DNA from 3 places in the Streptomyces sp. SAI-135 genome. Region 1 is predicted to be linked to each of the others. Evidence: riboswitches for the same ligand, from Rfam matches in the RefSeq annotation. Region 1 holds a riboswitch; each other region holds the start of a gene.
The links. Region 1 has a riboswitch for cyclic di-AMP ahead of M2163_RS29055 (transglycosylase SLT domain-containing protein). Riboswitches for the same ligand answer to the same signal wherever they lie in the genome.
Positions count from the first base shown of each region.

Region 2: it holds a riboswitch for cyclic di-AMP, as region 1 does, so the genes downstream of both, M2163_RS39160 (M23 family metallopeptidase) here and M2163_RS29055 (transglycosylase SLT domain-containing protein) in region 1, are expected to answer to the same signal.
Region 3: it holds a riboswitch for cyclic di-AMP, as region 1 does, so the genes downstream of both, M2163_RS30005 (NlpC/P60 family protein) here and M2163_RS29055 (transglycosylase SLT domain-containing protein) in region 1, are expected to answer to the same signal.

Region 1 covers NZ_JARXYP010000002.1:5,400,759-5,407,486, reverse strand. Annotated here, with positions in the region: gene M2163_RS29070 (sigma-E factor regulatory protein RseB domain-containing protein) at 1-319, opposite strand, end outside; gene M2163_RS29065 (polyprenyl synthetase family protein) at 1,173-2,183, opposite strand; partial or broken gene M2163_RS29060 (CocE/NonD family hydrolase) at 2,483-3,021, shown strand; cyclic di-AMP (ydaO/yuaA leader) riboswitch at 3,345-3,545, shown strand; gene M2163_RS29055 (transglycosylase SLT domain-containing protein) at 3,551-4,033, shown strand; gene M2163_RS29050 (HAD family hydrolase) at 4,037-4,849, opposite strand; gene M2163_RS29045 (LacI family DNA-binding transcriptional regulator) at 5,013-6,041, opposite strand; gene M2163_RS29040 (carbohydrate ABC transporter permease) at 6,083-6,728, opposite strand, start outside.
Region 2 covers NZ_JARXYP010000002.1:7,693,670-7,700,397, reverse strand. Annotated here, with positions in the region: gene M2163_RS39170 (SGNH/GDSL hydrolase family protein) at 168-953, opposite strand; gene M2163_RS39165 (DUF6250 domain-containing protein) at 1,099-1,815, opposite strand; gene M2163_RS39160 (M23 family metallopeptidase) at 2,058-2,999, opposite strand; cyclic di-AMP (ydaO/yuaA leader) riboswitch at 3,004-3,168, opposite strand; gene M2163_RS39155 (alpha-galactosidase) at 3,469-5,544, opposite strand; gene M2163_RS39150 (tyrosine-protein phosphatase) at 5,751-6,548, shown strand; partial or broken gene M2163_RS39145 (DUF6126 family protein) at 6,568-6,684, opposite strand; gene M2163_RS39140 (XRE family transcriptional regulator) at 6,681-6,728, opposite strand, start outside.
Region 3 covers NZ_JARXYP010000002.1:5,598,902-5,605,629, reverse strand. Annotated here, with positions in the region: gene M2163_RS30015 (M23 family metallopeptidase) at 1-588, shown strand, start outside; gene pcrA (DNA helicase PcrA) at 653-3,136, opposite strand; cyclic di-AMP (ydaO/yuaA leader) riboswitch at 3,458-3,627, shown strand; gene M2163_RS30005 (NlpC/P60 family protein) at 3,636-4,781, shown strand; gene M2163_RS30000 (tellurite resistance/C4-dicarboxylate transporter family protein) at 4,905-5,888, shown strand; gene M2163_RS29995 (hypothetical protein) at 5,866-6,219, opposite strand; gene M2163_RS29990 (NlpC/P60 family protein) at 6,676-6,728, shown strand, end outside.

The sequences.
Region 1 (6,728 bases):
CGGAGGGCCCGGCGGCGGAGCCGAGCGAGCTCTCCAGGCCGCCGAGGTCCGGCAGGCCGAGATCGGTGGTGATCTTCACGGTGCCGGACAGCTGCTGTACGTCCGACGCGGCGATCTTCTCGATGAGTTCCTGTGCGCTGATCTTCGGCAGGTCGGGGTCACCGGAGTCGGCGAGCGCCGGGACGAGCCCGATGGTCGCCGCCGCGACTCCCACCACCGTGGCCGGCACGACGTACCGCGCGGCCTTGCGCCGGCGCGCGGAACGCAGCTCTTCGGCGTCCGCGGCGGTCGCGCTGTCGTCGGATTCGTACGGTGCCATGTGTGCCTTACCTCCGTCGTCGGCGGCGGCTTCAACTCCCGTGCGTCCACCCTTAGCCGCCATTCTCACCCGAATCGGTGAGGAGTGGTGTTTTCCGTGGTGTCCATCTGACCAAATCGGCCATGAGCATGCGTCAGCCCTCGGGGCCAACTCCGTGTACACCTGCGGGATGACACAACAGTCCGGCGCCCCCTACGACCCGTAGGGGGCGCCCCTCCCCGGGTTCGGTCGTGGGAGCGGTGCGGCTGGGTGGGGGCGGGCGTCTCGCGCAGTTCCCCGCGCCCCTGAATACCTGCGCCGCCCCGCGCGGGCTGGCCCGGGTGCGTGGAGGCGGGCGCTTTGCGCAGTTCCCCGCGCCCCTGAATACCTGCGCGGGCGGGTGGGGGCGGGCGTTTTGCGCAGTTCCCCGCGCCCCTGAATGCCTGCGGCAGCCGACGCGGGCTCGGTGGGGGCTGGTGCGGACGGTCCTCGCGGCACCGGGCAGGGCACTCCCCACGGACGGTCCTCGAGACGCAGGCGACTGCAACCCCCCAGGGGCGCGGGGAACTGCGCGACCAGCCACAACGCACCCGCACCCGCCAGACCACCTACGCGGCACCCCCACAGGCACCCGCTTCCAGCCCGGCGCAGCTGCCCGCGGGGAACTGCGCGACCAGCCACAACGCACCCGCACCCGCCAGACCACCTACGCGGCACCCCCACAGGCACCCGCTTCCAGCCCGGCGCAGCTGCCCGCGGGGAACTGCGCGACCAGCCACAACGCACCCGCACCCGCCAGACCACCTACGCGGCACCCCCACAGGCGCCCGCTTCCAGCCCGGCGCAGCTGCCTGCGGGGCGGTGACGTACATCACTACCCGGCGCGGTGGACCACCGCGTCGCACAGTTCCATCAGTGCCGCCTTCGCGTCGCACTCCCGCAGCGGAGCCAGTGCCGCGCGTGCGTCCTCGGCGTAGCGCACGGTGTCCCGGCGGGCCTGCTCCAGCGCCGGGTGGGTGCGCAGGGCCGCCAGGGCCCGGGCGTGCCGCGCGTCGTCCGTGAGGTCGGAGTCGAGCAGCTCGCACAGGGCGATGTCCTCGGCCAGGCCCAGCCGGGCGGCGCGCTCCCGCAGCCGCAGGACCGGCATGGTCGGGATGCCCTCGCGCAGGTCCGTGCCCGGCGTCTTGCCGGACTCGTGGGAGTCGGAGGCGATGTCCAGGACGTCGTCGGCCAGCTGGAAGGCGACGCCGAGGCGCTCGCCGTACTGGGTCAGGACGTCCACGACCGTCTCGTCGGCACCGGACATCATCGCCCCGAAGCGGCACGAGACCGCGACCAGCGAGCCCGTCTTGCCGCCGAGCACGTCCAGGTAGTGCTCGACCGGGTCCCGGCCGTCCTGCGGTCCGGCCGTCTCCAGGATCTGGCCGGTGACCAGGCGCTCGAACGCCTCCGACTGGACCCGGACCGCCTCGGGCCCGAGGTCGGCCAGGATGTGCGAGGCGCGGGCGAACAGGAAGTCGCCCGTCAGGACGGCCACCGAGTTGCCCCAGCGGGTGTTGGCGCTGTCCACGCCCCGCCTGACCTCGGCCTCGTCCATGACGTCGTCGTGGTACAGCGTGGCGAGGTGGGTCAGCTCCACCACCACGGCCGACGGCACCACGCCGGGCGCATAGGGGTCGCCGAACTGCGCGGCGAGCATCACGAGCAGCGGCCGAAACCGCTTTCCGCCCGCCCTCACCAGATGCTGGGCGGCCTCCGTGATGAAGGGAACCTCGCTCTTGGTGGCCTCGAGCAGTCCCTCCTCGACAGCCGCCAATCCGGCCTGGACATCGGCTTCCAGAGCCTGGTCCCGCACGCTCAGCCCGAACGGCCCGACGACGGTCACGAGGGGTCTCCTGTCTGCTGGTGTCTTCTGGCGGTTACGAGGAATGTCGATAGGTCGCTGCCATCACTCAAGTCAGCGTATCCGGTCACCTTTGGATCACCGATAGCGCCCGCCCCGTCCATGCCAGGCGGTATCGGATCACGGCCGGTATGTTTTTGATCACCTGAAAAGGATGGATATCTATCCACTTGTACGGAAGTAGCCGTCCGTGTCCCGAACCGAAGCCGGGACCGAGGCCACCGCGCCCCGGCCGCGCCGCACCACACGCCCGGCGCACTGAGGCCGACGGGACCCCACCGATGCGCATCCGTACGCCCTTCCCCTGCGAGACCACCCACGCCGGCGTCCGTGTCCCGCCGGCGGACGGGACGCTCCTGTACGCACGCGTGTGGCGACCCCTCTCCGAAGAACCGGTACCCGCGATCCTCGAATACCTGCCGCATCGCCTCACCGACCGGCCCGCGCCCCGCGACCGGCAGCGCCCCCTGGTACGCAGGCCACGGCTACGAGTCCGTCCGCGTGGACGTGCGCGGGCACGGCAACAGCGGGGGCGTGCCCGGCGACGCGTGCTCGGCGACCGGACTCGCCGACGGGGCCGAGGGGGTCGAGTGGCCGGCGGCGCAGCCCTGGTGCGACGGCCGGGCCGGCATGTTCCGCATCTCCTGGGGCGGTCGTCACCGTCCGCGCCACCGACGGCCGTCATGACGACGACGGGCACCGCAGGGGAGGTTCCGTCCCGGCCGCGGACCTGCACGGGCGGGCGGCGAGGATGCTCGCCCGCGTCTGCCGCCCGCCGGACCCGCTCCATGTCGGCGACGCCCGGCGGGAGATGTCGCTCGCAGGCCCGCTCGGAGATGGCCCGTGACGGCACCGACTTCCACCCGACGTGGGTGAAGCGGATCCCACGGCCGGTCGGTTGAACATGAGTTGAGCCTTCTTGACCGTTTTACACCTCTTGCGCTCAGCTGTGACTTGACCCACTCGCGCGGCCGGAGCGACGGCTTTCCGGAATCTACCGATCCGCCTTTTCCCACGCGTGAGTTGAGACTTGGCGAACGCAAAGGATCAAGCGCCTCAAATACCCCTTACCAAGGTCAATAGGCACGCCATGTGAACTCGCCACTTGTTCCGGACATGTGCTCTCGCATACGTTCCCGGCCTGTCGGGCGGACGCCGAATCCTGCCACCGCCCGTACACCCACCGAGAACCACGGCAGGAGCGGGGGAACCAGGTAGGTCGCCGTAACGGTCGTCTTCGGACATACCGGTACGGCTTGGGGTGAAGTCATGCCTTTCGTGGGCGTGGCCGGGCAGCTCCCGCCCGAACCCGACAGCTCACCTCGCAGGCGACGGAGAGGAACTTCGCCATGCCCGCTGCCGCTCAGCACCGCCGTACCCGTACCAGCCGTCTCGCCCGCAAGCTCGCCGTCGCCGGTACCGGTGTCGCCGTCCTCGCGCTCCCGCTCATCGGCGCCACCAGCGCGTCCGCGGCCACCCCGGCCGTGCAGACCGCGACCACGCTCGGCTACTCCAACACCCTCGACGGCTGGATCCGGGCCTCCCTCGCCGTCATGGCGGAGCACGGCATTCCCGGCTCCTACGACGGCATCTACCGCAACGTCATCCGCGAGTCCTCCGGCAACCCCTACGCCATCAATCTCTGGGACTCCAACGCGGCCGCCGGGACGCCCTCCAAGGGCCTGCTCCAGGTGATCGACCCGACCTTCAACGCGTACCACGTGGCCAACACCTCGTGGGACCCGTACGACCCGGTGGCGAACATCACCGCGGCCTGCAACTACGCGGCCCAGCGGTACGGGTCCATCGACAACGTGTACGGCGCGTACTAGGAACTACGCCCGCGGGAAGAGCCCTTCGAGGACGACGGCGATGCCGTCGTCCTCGTTGGACAGGGTCACCTCGTCGGCCACGGCCTTGAGTTCGGGGTGGGCGTTCGCCATCGCCACACCGCGGGCCGCCCAGTCGAACATCGGGATGTCGTTGGGCATGTCCCCGAAGGCGATCGTCACCTCCGGGCCCAGACCCAGGTGTTCGGCGGCCAGCGCGAGGCCGGTGGCCTTGGTGATGCCGCATGGCTGGAGTTCGACGGTCCCGGGCCCCGACATGGTGACCGTCGCCAGCGAGCCCACCACCGAACGCGCCGTGACCGCCAACTCGTCGTCGGACAGGTAGGGGTGGCGCAGCAGCACCTTGCTGATCGGCTCGCACCACAGGTCGTCGCGCCGGGCCACCCGCACCGCGGGCAGCGTCGGGTGGGGCATCAGATAGCCCGGTTCGATGAGCGTGAGCCCGTCGACACCGTCCTGGTCCACGGCCGCGTACACCTGCCCGACCTCGGCCTCGATCTTGCCGAGCGCGGTCTCGGCCAGCTCCCGCTCCAGCGTCACCGACCAGAGCAGACGGTCCGCGCCGGCGTCGTACACCTGCGCGCCCTGTCCGCACACCGCGAGCCCCGTGCTGCCGAGGTCGTCGAGCAGGGGCCGCACTCTGGGCGCCGGGCGTCCCGTCACGACCAGATGCCGGGCCCCACCCGCGGCCACCCGGGCGAGCGCGGCCAACGACCGGTCGGAGAGGGTGTCGTCGGCCCGGAGCAGCGAACCGTCCAGGTCGGTGGCGATGAGTGAATATGCGGTGGAGGCGGCCATGATCAGAGAATACGGATGGTTGGCCCCTTCGACTCGACGCGAACCGGACGGCCGCTGCTTTCACATCCGTTGACCGGTGTTCCGCTTCCGGGGCGCGACGGTGACGCGGCGGTAGCTCGTGCCGGCGCGTCCCGGGCCCCGTCTGCGCGCTCCTCGCGGAGCGCTACGCCGAGTCGCGCACCACCAGTTCGGTCGGGAGGATCACTCCGGCCGTGTCCTCGCCGGCGATCTGGGCGAGGAGCATGCGGACCATCTCGGCGCTGATGCGGTCGAAGGGCTGGCGCATGGTGGTGAGGGCGGGGGCGACGGCGGTGGCCGCCGGTGAGTCGTCGAAGCCGCCGACAGCGATGTCGTCCGGGACCGAACGCCCGGCCTGCTGGAGGACGCCCACGACGCCCAGGGCCATGAGGTCGGAGGCGACGAACACCGCGTCCATGTCCGGGGCCTGGGCGAGCAGGCGGCGGGCGGCCCGTTCGCCGCCGCTGCGCCGGAAGTCGCCCTCGACGACGAGCGCCGGGTCGTACGGCAGGCCCGCCTCAGCGAGCACGTCCCGGTAGCCGGCCAGCCGGTCGGGGCCGCCCGGCATGTCCAGCGGCCCGGTGACCATGCCGACACGGCGCCGGCCGCCCGCGAGGAGGTGGCGGACCATGTCCTGCGCGCCCTCCCGGTCGGCGGCGGCCACGTAACTCACCTTGGTGCCCCGCCCGATCGGCTTGCCGCAGACCACCAACGGGATCCCGGCGTCGTGGAGTTCGGCCGCGACCGGGTCGCCGCTGTGGTTGGACAGCAGCAGCACGCCGTCGACGTGACCCGAGGTGATGTACCGGGTCAGCCGGCGCCGGTCGTCGTCGCTCTCGGCGAGCATCAGCAGCAGCGGGATGTCGTGCTGGGCGAGCCGCTCGGTGCAACCGCGCAGCAGGACGTTGAAGTTGGGGTCCTCGAAGAACTTCTCCTGCGGCTCGGTCAGCAGGAACGCCACCGAGTCCGAGCGGCCCGTACTGAGGCTGCGGGCGTGCCGGTTGACCACGTAACCAGTCTTCCTGATGGCGGCCTCGACCGACCGCCGGGCGGCGGGCGAGACGTAGTGGCCGCCGTTCAGGAAGCGGGAGACGGTGCCCCGCGAGACGCCCGCCTCCCGGGCCACGTCGTGGATGGTCGGTGGCTTGCGGCGTCCGTTCGCGCTGGTGGTCATGTTCCTCGTTCGGAGACGTTCGTGCGGGGGAGCCCGGGGCCTCAGGCCTTGACCGAGCCGCTCATCAGGTCCAGCGACCAGAACCGCTGGATCACCAGGAAGAGACCGATCAGCGGAAGGATCGCGAGCAGGCACCCGGTGATGACCAGGGTGTAGAGCGCGGGCTGCGAGGCGCCCTGGGCGAGCAGGGTGTACAGGCCGAGGGTGATCGGGAACTTCTCGTCGTCGGCGAGCATGACGAAGGGCAGCAGGAAGTTGTTCCAGATGCCGACGAACTGGAAGAGGAACACCGTGATCAGGCCCGGCATCATCATCGGTACGGCGATCCGCGAGAAGATCCGCCACTCGCTCGCGCCGTCCATGCGGGCCGCCTCCATGAGTTCGGCGGGCACGGACGCGGCCGCGTAGATGCGGACCAGGTAGACGCCGTACGGCGACAGGATCGACGGCAGCAGCATCGACCAGTAGGAGTCGGCCATGCCGAGCTTGGACAGCAGCAGGTACTGCGGTACGGCCAGCACGATGGACGGCACCAGGACGCCGGCCAGGATCATCTTGAAGACGGCCTCGCGGCCGCGGAAGCTGTAGCGGCCGAGGGCGTAGCCGCCGGCGGCGGAGACCGCGGCGGAGAGCAGGGCGCCGAGACCGGCGTAGAAGGCCGAGTTGGCCATCCACCGCCAGAAGATG
Region 2 (6,728 bases), 2.3 Mb from region 1:
ACACACCCCACCCCCGCCCAGGCACACCAGCACCGCGCACGCCTCAAGCCGCCGCACGCCGCAAGGCCCACCCAGAAACCGCACGCAAACGAGACGCCCGCCCCGCCCGCCCAGCCCGCGCCCCAGGGAGACGCGGGCCCGACACGGAGGCCGACCCCGCCCGCTCCTCAAGCCACCGATGCGATCCGCGTCTTGATGTCGTCCGGCGAGAGCACACCCTTGGCGGTCACGTGGTCCCCGGAGGACTCGCCCCGCAGCCGGCGTCCGATCCACGGCACCAGGAACTCCCGCGCCCAGTGCACGTCGTCCCGCCGCACGTCCAGCGGCCCGCGAGGGGGAAGCGGCGGCCAGGGCTGGTCCGGGTCGGCCGGGACCTCGAGGCCCAGCACCTGTCCCGCGCGGAGCGCCACGCGCGTGTGCCCCTCGGGAGACAGGTGCAGCCGGTCGTTGTCCCAGGCCCGCCGGTCCTGGATGGTCTTCAGGGACCACAGGTCGAGCACCGGGCACCCGTACCGGTCGGCGACGGCCCGCACATGTCCGTTGTACGTGGCGATCTTGCCGCGCAGATGCTTGAGCACGGGCACACCACGGGTGTCGAAGCCGGTCGTCACCATGACCGTGCCGCACGCCTGCGTGAGCCGGGCGACGGCCCGCTCGAAACGTTCGGCGACCTCGTCGGGATCGGTACCGGGCCGGATGATGTCGTTGCCGCCGGCGCAGAACGACACCAGGTCCGGTGCCAGTTCGACGGCCTGCGGAAGCTGGTCCTCGACGATCTGGTCGAGGAGCTTCCCGCGTACCGCGAGGTTGCTGTACCTGAAGTCGCCCTCGGGCCGCCGGTCCGCGAGAAGCACCGCGAACCGGTCGGCCCAGCCGACGAACGCCCCGTCGGGGCCGGGGTCGCCGACGCCCTCGGTGAAGCTGTCCCCCACCGCCACGTACGACCCGATCACTGAGCTGCTGTCATTCTTCGAATCGTCTGCCACAGCCGTTCATGATTCACCTTCGAATGTGACCTACGCGACCGTAGGAAGGACTTGACGGTCGGTGAGATAAGCCACTCCTAAAGTGTTGGCCAACTGAGGAATAGCCCTCTCATCAGGAATGTTGACGCTGCGACCGCCACACCCTGAAGTCACTGATCCTGAAGTGGCTCCAGGTCGTCCGGAACGCGAAGTGCCCGCTCGTGTAGGGCTCCGGGTCGGTGTAGTCGAAGACCGGCCGCCCGTTGTTCCACCACTGCACCCTGGAGCCGTCGGAGACGATCCGCACCCGGTTCGGCTCGTTCGCGACCAGCAACGGCTCGGTGTAGTCGCGGATCAGGGGCCGCACCCCGGCTTCTTCGACGTAACGGCGCAGCCGTGTCGTGGTGTTGTAGTTGGCGCCGTAGCCGGAGTAGTAGGTCTTCAGGTGGTCGTACTCCGCGAGCGCCCCGCCCCGGTGGGTGGCGAAGAGGTCGTCGGGGGACCTGACGTCGACCGCGTTCCAGAAGTTGTTCAGGTCGGACACCCGGTCGTTGACCCCGCCCGCGGACACGGGGACGGCGGTGTACTCCAGGACGTACGGCCCTTCGAGCCGCTGCCTGAACCAGATCGTCGCACCGGCCGGCACATCGACCTCCAGGATCCCGCGCCGCGCGGTGACCGTGCCGCCCTGCTCGAGTTCGACGGCCCAGCGGCCGAGACCGTGGCGGAAGTCGTCGTGGGCGACGAGGCGGCGGTGGCGGGGCGAGGCGCTCGCGGTGGCCGCGGGGGCGAGGGCGGTCAGGGCGGCACCGGCGGCGAGGACCCCGAAGGCTCTACGCGTGGTCGTCATGGCGACGGTTCCTTCCGTGCAGGGACTGGACCCTTTAGAAAGCGCTTGCGCAGCAACGGAGTTCACTGTGCCCCGCCCCTCCCCCGCCTGTCGACGCCCAGGGCGCGGCCGCCACAAGAACGCAACGAAGCGATCATGGCGGCGCAGGCAGACGCAGGCAGACGCAGCCGGGTACGGCCGCGCGAACACCGAAGGCCGGACCCGGGGATCGGGGTCCGGCCTTCGGTGGCGCAGGGGGGTCGTCAGCCGACGGCGACGCCCTTGGAGCGGAGGTAGGCGACCGGGTCCACGTCGGAGCCGTAGTCCGGCGTGGTGCGGATCTCGAAGTGCAGGTGCGGGCCGGTCACGTTGCCGGTCGCGCCGGAGAGGCCGACCTGCTGACCCGCGGTCACGGCCTGGCCGGCCGAGACGGAGAGCTGGGACAGGTGGGCGTACTGCGCGTAGTAGCCGTCGGCCAGCTTGATGACGACCTGGTTGCCGTAGGCGCCGCCCCAGCCGGCGGAGACGACCGTGCCCGCGCCCACGGCCTTGAGCGAGGTGCCGGTCGGGACGACGAAGTCGACGCCGGTGTGGTAGCCGCTGGACCACATGCTGCCCGCGACGCGGTAGCCGGTGCCGACGGTGGCACCGCTGACCGGCAGGGTGAACCCGCTGGAGCTGCTGGTGGTGTCCGAGCTCCGGGTGGCGGTCGTGGAGTTCGAGGAGGCCTTCTTCGGCTCGGCCTTCTCGGTCTTCGCGGAGGAGGGAGCGGAGGACGAAGCGGAGGACCGCGTCTTCGGCGCGCTCGTCTTGGCCTTCTTGCCGATCGAGAGCTTGAGGCCCGGGTGGATCAACGACGGGTCGTCGCCGACGGCCTCACGGTTGTCGGCGTAGAGCTTCTTCCAGCCACCGCTGACGTTCTGCTCGTCGGCGATCTTCGAGAGATAGTCGCCGGCCCGCACCGAATAGGTGCGCACGGTCGCGGTCTTCGCGGCGGACTTCTTCGCGGCCGTCTTTTCGGCGGACTTCTGCGTGACCGGAAGCGACTGAACGGCCTTTTCCGAAACGGACTGCGGGGTGGCGGCGTGCGCGCCGGTGGCCCCCATGAGCGGGAGGGCGAGCGCGGCACCCCCGGTTCCGGCGACGGCGATCGAGCGGGTGAAGCGCTGGGACTTCGGGCGGCGGTGCTTACCCTTCGCGGGCATGGCGAATTCCTCTCCGGCGCCTGCGAGGTGAGCTGTCGGGTGCGGGCTGGAGATGCCCGGCCGCGCCGAGACGCGGCTTTACCCCTAGCCGTTCCGGAGACCGGAACAGGCGTTTTACCTGTGGGTCCCCCGCTCCTGCCGTGCACGGGTGAGTGGGTGTGGGGAATCCGTTCGGCGGCAGGATTGGGCGTCCGACCGGATCGGTGGCGAACGTAAACGAGCAAGACGCAAAGGGACAAGTGAGAGGTTGCGCGGGAAAGCGTTTTACTTGATCCCTTGTGAGATTTACCGGTCACCCTGCGTGGATCGGACGCCCTCCACCCCCTCGAATCCCCTTGATAACCCTGCGAATTACGTGAACATGACGGGCGACACACCGTCACGGATATGACGCTCCTCACGTCACGAATTCACAGGAACCCGCACGCCGGGCGGAGTTGGGCGGAAGCAGCCAATTCGGACAGAAACCCTAGAGCCGACGCAGTCGGATAACCGTCGCATCGAGGTCACCGCGCAAGCCGGTGCGAAGTCCGTGATGCAGCAGTACGCCCCCTCGGTGCACTTCGCCCGTTTCAAGGCATTCGTACGACGCGTCCGGGTCGAGTCCGCGCAGCCGCAGCGCGGGCACGGGCTCGCCGTACTTCTGTGCCTGAAGCCAGGCGAGGACGACGGTCTCGTCCCCGAGGACGTACTGCACCGCGCTCTGCCCGCCCCGCGGAGGCCGCAGCCGATACAGGTCGCCGCGCTGCACCACGGGCCGGATCTCCTTGTACAGAGCCACCCAGCGACCGGCTTCGGCCAGCTCCTCCTCGGTCCACTCTGCGAGGTCCCCGCCGACCCCGAGCACTCCGGCCATCGCGCTCACGAACCGGAACCGCAGCGAGCTCACCCGTCCGTTGAGCTGCGTGTTGGGGCTGTCGGTGACCCAGGCGGCCATCACGCGCGCGGGGTGGATCTGACTGAAGCCGTGCTGGATGGCGAGCCGGTCGAGCGGGTCGGTGTTGTCGGAGGTCCACACCTGGTCGGTACGGCTGAGCACCCCGAGGTCGATCCGGCCCCCGCCTCCCGAGCAGGACTCGAACGCCACACCGGGGTGCGCCGCCCGCAACCGGTCCAGGAGGGCGTAGAAGCCGCGCACATGGTCGACCCACAGGCGCTGCGGGTAGGGCTCGCCGGGCCAGCCCGCATCCGTGAAGCAGCGGTTGAAGTCCCACTTCACGTAGTCGATCGGGGCCGAGGAGAGCAGGGTGTCGAGCTGCTCCCACAGGTACTCCCGCACATCCTCGCGGGCGAGGTTCAGTACGAGCTGATTGCGAAATTCCGTCCGCTTACGTCCAGATTGGTACTGCACCCAGTCCGGGTGGGCGCGGTACAGCTCGCTGTCCGGGTTGACCATCTCCGGCTCGACCCAGATGCCGAACTGCATGCCGAGCGCGCGCACGTGGTCACCGAGCGGCTTGAGGCCGGAGGGGAAGCGGTCGGGGTTGGGTGCCCAGTCGCCGAGCCCGGCCCGGTCGCTGGTGCGGGCGCCGAACCAGCCGTCGTCGACCACGAACAGCTCGACACCCATCGCCGCGGCCCGCCGGGCGAGGGTGCCCTGCTGCTCCTCGGAGATGTCGAAGTTCGTGGCCTCCCAGGAGTTGAACAGCACGGGCCGGTCCTGGTCCGCGTCCGGGATGACGTACGCACGCTGGTAGGCGTGCCAGGCACGGCTCGCGCCGCCGAAGCCGCCGTCGCTCCACAGACCGGCGAAGACGGGTGTCGTGAAGGACTCCCCGGCATCCAGCCGGAGCAGGCCCGAGTCGTCGTGTCCGGCGCCGCCGGTGATCTGCACGCGCGCGTCGGGCAGTTGGGCCACGGAGATGCGCCAGGATCCCGACCAGCCGAGAGCGACGCCGTAGACCTCGCCGGCCTCCTCGGCGGCCCCGGTGTCGAGCGCGACCCACGGCAGGTGCTGGTGCCCGGTGTGGCCGCGGCGGCTGCCGATGACCTTCTCGCCGTAGGTCAGCGGCGTCCGGGTGAGCAGGGACTCGGCGGCCCAGCGGCCGTGCAGCTGGGACAGCCGCCAGCCGTCCTCGCGGTCGGGCAGGGTCCAGGTGGCGGAGTCGGCACGCAGCAGCTCGACCGGCTCCGGGCCCTGGTTGTCCAGGGTCACCCAGCGCTCCAGGACGTCGTCGCGCATCCGGTAGCGCAGCGTGACGGCCAGCCCGGCGTCGCGGAACCGCAGCCGCAGCTCGTCGTCCCCGGTGTCGTACGCCTCGAAGCTCCACTCGGTGCCGCGCCGCTCGCCGGTGCGCACGGAAAGGGCGGGCCGGGTGAAGCGGGGGCCGCCCTCGACGGGGTACTCCTCGCGGCCGTCCAGCGGGGACTCGAAGGGCCAGTACTCGGGCAGCGGACGGACGGCGAGGGCCTCCGCGTCGGCCAGGGCGATCCTCGGACCCCAGTGCAGATGCAGCAGCTCGTCCTCGGCGGTGAGGTGCAGGGCGTAACTGCTGGCCGGCCCGGACAGAATCCACGTACGGCCGTTCTCGGCGATCTCCAGCATGGTGCTTCCTCACAGATTCGAACAGGTGCCAACAGGTGCGCTCAGGCCCCAACATCATCAAGGGCCAAGGCCCTGGCTGCAATGGCTGTGGACAAGTCATTGCCGACCCTGTGGACAACTCATCACCCCAGGAAGCCGTGTCGTATCGTCGAGAGCGTGCCCCGTCGACGAGCCGCGTCGGCGGAGTCCGGCTGGGAGGAGCCCCCGTGACGCAGCAGATCCCGTCGACCGAACCCGACCTGGCAGGTGTCCGCAATTTCCGTGACGTGGGCGGACTGCCGACAGTGGACGGGCGGCGGGTGCGGTACGGAGTGCTGTTCCGCAGCGGTCACCTCGCGCACGCGACCGAGGACGACGCGGCCTTCCTGGCCTCCCTCGGCCTGCACACGATCTTCGACTTCCGCAACGCGGCGGACCAGAAGCTGGAGGGGCCCGACGTCGACCTGCCGGGTGTCACCAATGTGAACCTGCCGCTGAGTGATCCGGCCGAGGGCACCTGGTTCTGGAAGATGGTCCGCGACGGCGACATAGAGCAGCTGCGCGAGCTCCTCGGGGACGGCAAGGCCGCGCAGCGCATGATCAACTCCTACCGCACGATGGTCAAGGAGCGCACCGCCGAGCACTCCGAGGTGCTGCGCTCCCTCGCCGCGGACAGCGTGCCCGCCCTCATGCACTGTGCGGCCGGCAAGGACCGCGCGGGCCTGTCCGTCGCCGTGACCCTGCTCGCCCTGGGGGTGGAGCGCGAGGCGATCATCGCCGACTACCTGGAGTCGAACGCCAAGCACCGCCGCTACAAGGTCCGCCGCACCAGCACCTCCGCCGACGCCTACTCCCCCGAGGTCATGGAGCTGCTCAGCCCCCTCTTCGAGGCACGTGCCGAGTATCTGACGGCGGCCTTCGAGACGATCGAGGAGACCTGGGGAGGTGTCGAGACCTATCTGGAGGAGGGCCTCGGCCTGACTCCCGAGCGCCGGGAGCGGCTGCGGGAGCGCCTGCTCGACTGAGCCGTACGGCCGCTACTGCCCGGCGCCCACCCTCGAAGAGCAGGTAGATGAAGGCCGCGAAGACGTGGCCGACGGCGAGGTAGATGATCAGGCGCACCCACAGGGCGCGGGGGAACTTCTCCTCCATGTCACTCATGGCGTCTCTCCAGGGGTGGGGCCCAGGCACAGCGTGGCCGTGGG
Region 3 (6,728 bases), 200 kb from region 1:
GACACCAGCGCCGTCAAGCCGTCCGTCGCGAACAACAAGCTGGACACCCAGCTCGAGAGCCTCTCGGCCGGTGCCGACGACTTCGCCGACCGGGCCAGCCGTACGCAGGAACGCATCGACCTCAAGGCCCAGCAGGTGGCCGAGAAGAAGAAGGCGGCGGAGGAGGCGGCCCGCAAGGAGCGGCTGCGCCCGAAGTTCGCGCTTCCGGTCGCGCAGCGCGGGCTCAGCGCCTACTACGGCCAGTCCGGCGTCAACTGGATGTCCGTCCACACCGGCATCGACTTCCCGGTGTCGTACGGCACGACGGTGATGGCCGCGACCGACGGCACCGTGCGGACGCAGTGGAACAGCGCGTACGGCAACATGATGGTCGTGACGGCGAAGGACGGCACGGAGACGTGGTACTGCCACCTCTCCAGCTACCGCGTCGCCTCCGGTACGACGGTCAAGGCCGGCGACCCCATCGCCTACTCGGGCAACTCCGGGAACTCGACCGGACCCCACCTGCACTTCGAGGTGCACCCGGCGGGCGGTTCGGCGATAGACCCGCTGCCGTGGCTGCGCAGCCACGGGCTGGACCCGACGTAACCGCCGCTGCACAGCCACCGGCTGGACCCGACGTAACCCTCCCGGGCCCAGCCTCCGCCCGGAGCTACAGCTTCTCCACCGGCGCGTACCGCAGCAGCAGCCGCTTCGGCTTCGCCTCCCCGAAGTCGATCGTCGCCTCGGCGTTCGCGCCCGTGCCCTTCACCCCGACCACCGTGCCGAGACCGAACTGGTCGTGGGTGACCCGGTCGCCGACGGCCAGGGACACCACCGGCTTCTCGGAGGTCCTGCGCGTCGCGAAGCCGGACGCGCCCGACGCCGAGGAACGCGAACGGGACGACGACAGCGAGGCGGCGACCGCCGAGACCGGTCCCGCGGGAGCGGCGGACGCGCCCGTGCGCTTCCAGTCGACGTGCTGCGCCGGGATCTCCTCCAGGAAGCGGGAGGGCGGGTTGTACGACGGCTGCCCCCACGCGCTGCGCAGCGAGGACCGGGTCAGATACAGCCGCTCACGCGCGCGCGTGATGCCGACGTAGGCCAGCCGCCGCTCCTCCTCCAGCTCCTTGGTCTGGCCGAGGGCGCGCATGTGCGGGAAGACGCCGTCCTCCATGCCGGTGAGGAAGACGACCGGGAACTCCAGGCCCTTGGCGGTGTGCAGGGTCATCAGGGTGATGACGCCGGAGCCGTCCTCGTCCTCGTCGGGGATCTGGTCGGAGTCGGCGACGAGCGCGACCCGCTCCAGGAAGTCGGAGAGCGAACCCGGCTCCTCGCCCTCGCCGGACTCCTGCTCGAACTCCAGGGCCACGGCGGCGAGTTCCTGGAGGTTCTCGATGCGGGTCTCGTCCTGGGGGTCGGTGGATGCCTGCAACTCGGCGAGGTAGCCGGTCCGTTCGAGGACCGCCTCCAGCACGGTCGCGGGGCCCGCGCCGGACTCGACGATCGTACGGAGCTCCTCCATCAGGACGTTGAACCGCTTCACGGCGTTGGTGGAGCGCGCGGCCATGCCGTACGCCTCGTCGACGCGCTTGAGCGCCTGCGGGAAGCTGATCTTCTCGCGCTGGGACAGGGCGTCGATCATCGCCTCGGCACGGTCGCCGATGCCCCGCTTGGGGACGTTGAGGATCCGGCGCAGCGGCACGGAGTCCTCGGGGTTGGCGAGGACGCGCAGGTAGGCCAGGACGTCCCGGACCTCCTTGCGCTCGTAGAAGCGGACGCCGCCGACGACCTTGTAGGGCAGGCCGACGCGGATGAAGACCTCTTCGAAGACACGGGACTGCGCGTTGGTGCGGTAGAAGACGGCGACGTCTCCGGCCTTCGCCTCCCCCGCGTCCGTGAGGCGGTCTATCTCGTCGGCGACGAACTGCGCCTCGTCGTGCTCGGTGTCGGCGACGTAGCCGGTGATGCGCGCGCCCGCGCCCGCGTTGGTCCACAGGTTCTTGGGGCGGCGGGACTCGTTGCGCTCGATGACGGCGTTGGCGGCGGTGAGGATCGTCTGGGTGGAGCGGTAGTTCTGTTCCAGGAGGATCGTCGTCGCGTCGGGGTAGTCCTCCTCGAACTGGAGGATGTTGCGGATGGTCGCGCCGCGGAAGGCGTAGATCGACTGGTCGGCGTCACCGACGACACAGAGCTCGGCGGGCGGCAGGTCGTGCTCGCTCGGCGGTACGTCGACCGGGTGCTCCGAGGTGCCGACCAGCTCCCTGACCAGCGCGTACTGCGCGTGGTTGGTGTCCTGGTACTCGTCGACGAGGACATGCCGGAAGCGGCGGCGGTAGTGCTCGGAGACATCGGGGAACGCCCGGAGCAGATTGACCGTCGTCATGATCAGGTCGTCGAAGTCGAGGGCGTTCGCCTCGCGGAGGCGTGACTGGTACATGGCGTACGCCTGGGCGAGGGTCTTCTCGAAGCCGTCGCCGGCCTGGGCGGCGAAGTCCTCCTCGTCGATCAGCTCGTTCTTCAGGTTGCTGATCTTGGCGCTGAAGGACTTCGGCGGGTACCGCTTGGGGTCGAGGTCCAGGTCGCGGCAGACCAGGGCCATGAGCCGCTTGGAGTCGGCGGCGTCGTAGATCGAGAAGGACGAGGTGAACCCGAGCTTCTTCGACTCCCGGCGCAGGATCCGCACGCAGGCGCTGTGGAAGGTCATGACCCACATCGCGTTCGCGCGCGGGCCCACGAGCTGCTCGACGCGCTCCTTCATCTCGCCCGCGGCCTTGTTGGTGAAGGTGATCGCGAGGATCTGGCCGGGGTGGACCTGGCGCTCGCCGAGCAGGTGGGCGATGCGGTGGGTGAGCACCCGGGTCTTGCCGGAGCCGGCGCCGGCCACGATGAGCAGCGGGGTGCCGGAGTGCACGACGGCCGCGCGCTGGTTCTCGTTCAGCCCCTCCAGGAGCGCGGCCGGGTCCACCACGGGGCGCGGGGCGCCGTCGCGGTAGTAGGCGTCACGGTCCGGGGGCACGTCGAACTTCCCACCGAACAGGTCGTCCGGAACCTGCTCCGGTCCGTGCTCGTCCTCGGGCGGCGGCGGGGGCTCCTCCCCGTGCCCGCGAGGGGGCTGGAGGTCCGCCAGGAAGCTGTCGTCAAAGAGGCTGCTCATCGCTCTCCGAGTCTAGGGTGCCCCACTGACAGACCGCGCCGCCCCGGGAACATCCGCCCGTATCGGCAGCCGATGATCTTCCGCAGCGGGTGAGGATCCGGTGACGGACACAGCCGCGTCCGCCTCTCCCCGGCCCGGAGAGGGCCGAATCCGTCCAAGCCACGGCAGATCCTTTCGGATCACCCCACGCCGAGCCCCGGCCGGGACGAAGGTCACGAAAATGTATCGGGCATATCGAACATCAACCTTCACAGGGGCCACACCGGTTGGCTACCGTTCCGGGCAGGCCGTACGACCCCCTCCGGCGAACCTCGCCGGGCCGCACGGCCTCCGCCGAGTCCGCAGCGCCGCCGCGCGCCCGGAGCCGGGGACCCACCGAACCTGGGGTGAATCGGCCGCCTCCCGCGCAGGGGAGAGCCGTAGGGCAAACCTTCCGAAGCACCGCGCCCGAACCCGACAGCTAACCCGGTAGGCGGAGCACGGGAAGGAGTCGCCTCCCTTGGCGTCGCACCGCAAGTCGCGTCCCGTCGGTACGCGCGTCGCAGGCATACGGACCCCGGCCCTCGCGACGGCCGCCCTCACCTCCGTGGCCCTGCTCTCCCAGTCGGCGAACGCCGCACCGGCCGACGACCGGCCGAGTCTCGAAGAGGTCGAGAAGAAGGTCGACGCCCTCTACCGCCAGGCCGAGTCCGCGACCGACAACTACAACGCGGCCAAGGAGAAGACGGCAAAGCAGCGCAAGCAGGTCGACACGCTCCTCGAGGACGTCGCCCAGCGCACCCAGAAGCTCAACGAGGCCCGGGAGGAACTCGGTTCCTTCGCCGCGGCCCAGTACCGCACCGGCGCCGCCGCACCCGACACGGCGACCTTCCTGCTCGCCGACACCCCGCAGGACTACTTCGACCAGACGCAGCTGATGGGCCGCTTGACGAACCGTCAGAAGGGCGCGGTCGACGACTACGTCTCCGAGCAGTCCGCGACGATGAAGAAGCGCCAGGAGGCCTCCCAGAGCCTTCAGACGCTCACCGAGACGCAGAGCGACCTGAAGACGGCCAAGGCGACCGTCCAGAAGAAGCTCGCCGACGCGCGCGCACTGCTGTCGGAGCTGACCGCCCAGGAGAAGGCGCGTCTGGCGGCGATCGAGAAGCAGAAGCAGGAGGAGGCGGCCCGCAGGGCGGCGGAGCTGGCGCAGCAGCAGGCGGCGGCGGAGAAGGCCGCACAGCAGGCCGCGCAGGAGACCGCCGCCCCGCAGGAGAGCACGCCGACGGCGACCGACTCCTCGTACGCCACCAAGGCCGCCAAGGCCCTCGCCTTCGCCCGCGCGCAGATCGGCAAGCCGTACGTCTGGGGCGCCACCGGCCCCGACTCCTACGACTGCTCAGGGCTCACCCAGGCCGCCTGGAAGGCCGCCGGCGTCGACCTCCCGCGCGTCACCTACGACCAGGTCAACGCCGGCACCACGGTCTCCCTGTCCGACGCCCAGCCCGGTGACCTGGTCTTCTTCTACGACGACATCAGCCATGTCGGCCTCTACATCGGCAACGGCATGATGATCCACGCCCCCAAGCCGGGCGCGTACGTCCGCGAGGAGTCGATCTACTACGACGGCGAGTCGGCGATCCACAGCGTGGTGCGCCCCGCCTGAGTCCCCGCCCCCGGCCCTTCGGGCGCCGGGGGCCGTTCTCCGGAGCCCGCACTCGCGTGCATTTCGCCACGCGCGCGTGCGCGCCCAGCTCGCCCCGCGCGGAGAGGTTCCTAGCATCGGCACATGTCCGGTACCTCCCCGCACTCCCCCCTGCGCCTCTGGTGGACGCAGCGCCCGCCCGCGGCCGGGGCCGCCGTCATGGCGACCGGCATCATCTCGGTCGGGCTCCATCTCAGCGGTCACGAGACGCTGTCCCGGGTCACCCTGGTGCTCGCTTGCGCGGCCTGGCTCGGGCTGGCCGCCGAGTTCGTCTCACGACTGCTGCGGGAGCGCGCGCGATGGGTCGCCGACGCCGGGACACCGGGCGCCCTGACGGCCGTGGCCGCGACCACCGTCCTCGGTACCGGTCTGTCCGTGCTGGGCCGGCAGACCCTCGCCGAGGCCCTGCTGGCGCTGTCCGCGCTGCTGTGGCCGCCGCTGATCGTGCTCGTCGTGGGGCACTGGAAGCGGCGGATGCCCGGCGGGGTGTTCCTCTGCTGCGTGGCCACCCAGGGCCTCGCGGTCCTCGGCGCCACGCTCGCCGCGGCGGAGTCGGCGGCCTGGCTCGCGCACACGGCCCTCGTGCTGTTCTGGCTCGGCCTGGTCCTGTACGGCGTCGCGCTGTTCCACTTCGACCTGCGCCAGGTGCTCCGGGGGCCGGGCGACCAGTGGATCGCGGGCGGCGCGCTCGCCATCTCCGCGCTGGCCGGCTCGAAGCTCATCGCCGCCGACAGCGCACGCCTGTACCTGTGGAACGACGACGACCTCGGCGTCCTGCGCGCGGTGACCGTCGCCCTGCTGGTGCTCGACCTGGCCTGGTACGCCGTCCTGCTGGCGGCCGAGTGCGTACGGCCCCGCCTTCGCTACGACGTGCGCCGCTGGGCCACCGTGTTCCCCATGGGGATGACGGCGGCCGCGACCCTGTCCGTCGCCGCCGCCGTGGACATCCCGTGGCTGAGGACACCCGGCGAGGTACTGCTGTGGATCTCCGTGGCGGCCTGGCTGGCCGTCGCGGCGGGCGCGGTCGACTCCGCCCGTGCCGCCCTCAGGTCCACAGCACCGCGATGAAGACGTTGGCCGTGGTCAGCGCGCCGACCAGGCCGAACAGGCTCTTGTCCACCTTCTCGTCGTCCCGCTTCACGTAGACGAGTGCGAGGATCACGATCAGCAGCGCCAGCTTGACGCCGATCTTGATGTTGTTGACGTGCTGGTCGTCGGCCTGGTTGAGGCCGACCAGGATCATTCCGGTGACCAGCATCGTCGCGGCGCCGTGCAGCATCGCGGGCACGAACCGGGCGGTGCCCCGGCCCATCGCCTTCATCTGGGTGAGGAAGCCGCCGAGCAGCGAGGCGATGCCGATGATGTGCAGGCCGACGAAGAGATGGATGAGTACGTCCATGAGGCCGGAGCTTATGCAGCGGCCGCGGGGAGGTCCGCACCGGCCCCGGGAGTAGATCTTGCATATATGCGGCCCATAGCACTCCGCACCCGCCGCGCGTCCCGGAATCCCGACTTCGGTCAGCGCACCGCGCGAAGTCGACGGCGTCACCCCGGCAGCGCGGTCACCTTCGGTCACCCACCGGTCCCCTGGCGGCACTTCCGCACAACGCGTTACCTCCCGGACACGGTCAGGTTTAGCGTCCTCCACCAGGTGACCGGCTCCCCACCGCCGCCCGGGCCAGGGGCGGCAGTCGGCCACCACCGCCGAGAAGGTCCGGCGGCGGCCCGCTCCCCCTGTGCAGGCCGTCGCCGGACGCGCACACCGCCCCGGGCGGTCGTACGGCCGCTCCCCCCTGGCGTTCGTACGTCCCTGAGCCCCGGGGCGGGCGATCGTACGAAAGGACGTGCAGTCCACGTGGCAGCGCACCGCAAGCCCCGCAGGCGCTCGGCCGGCGGCCATACGGTCCG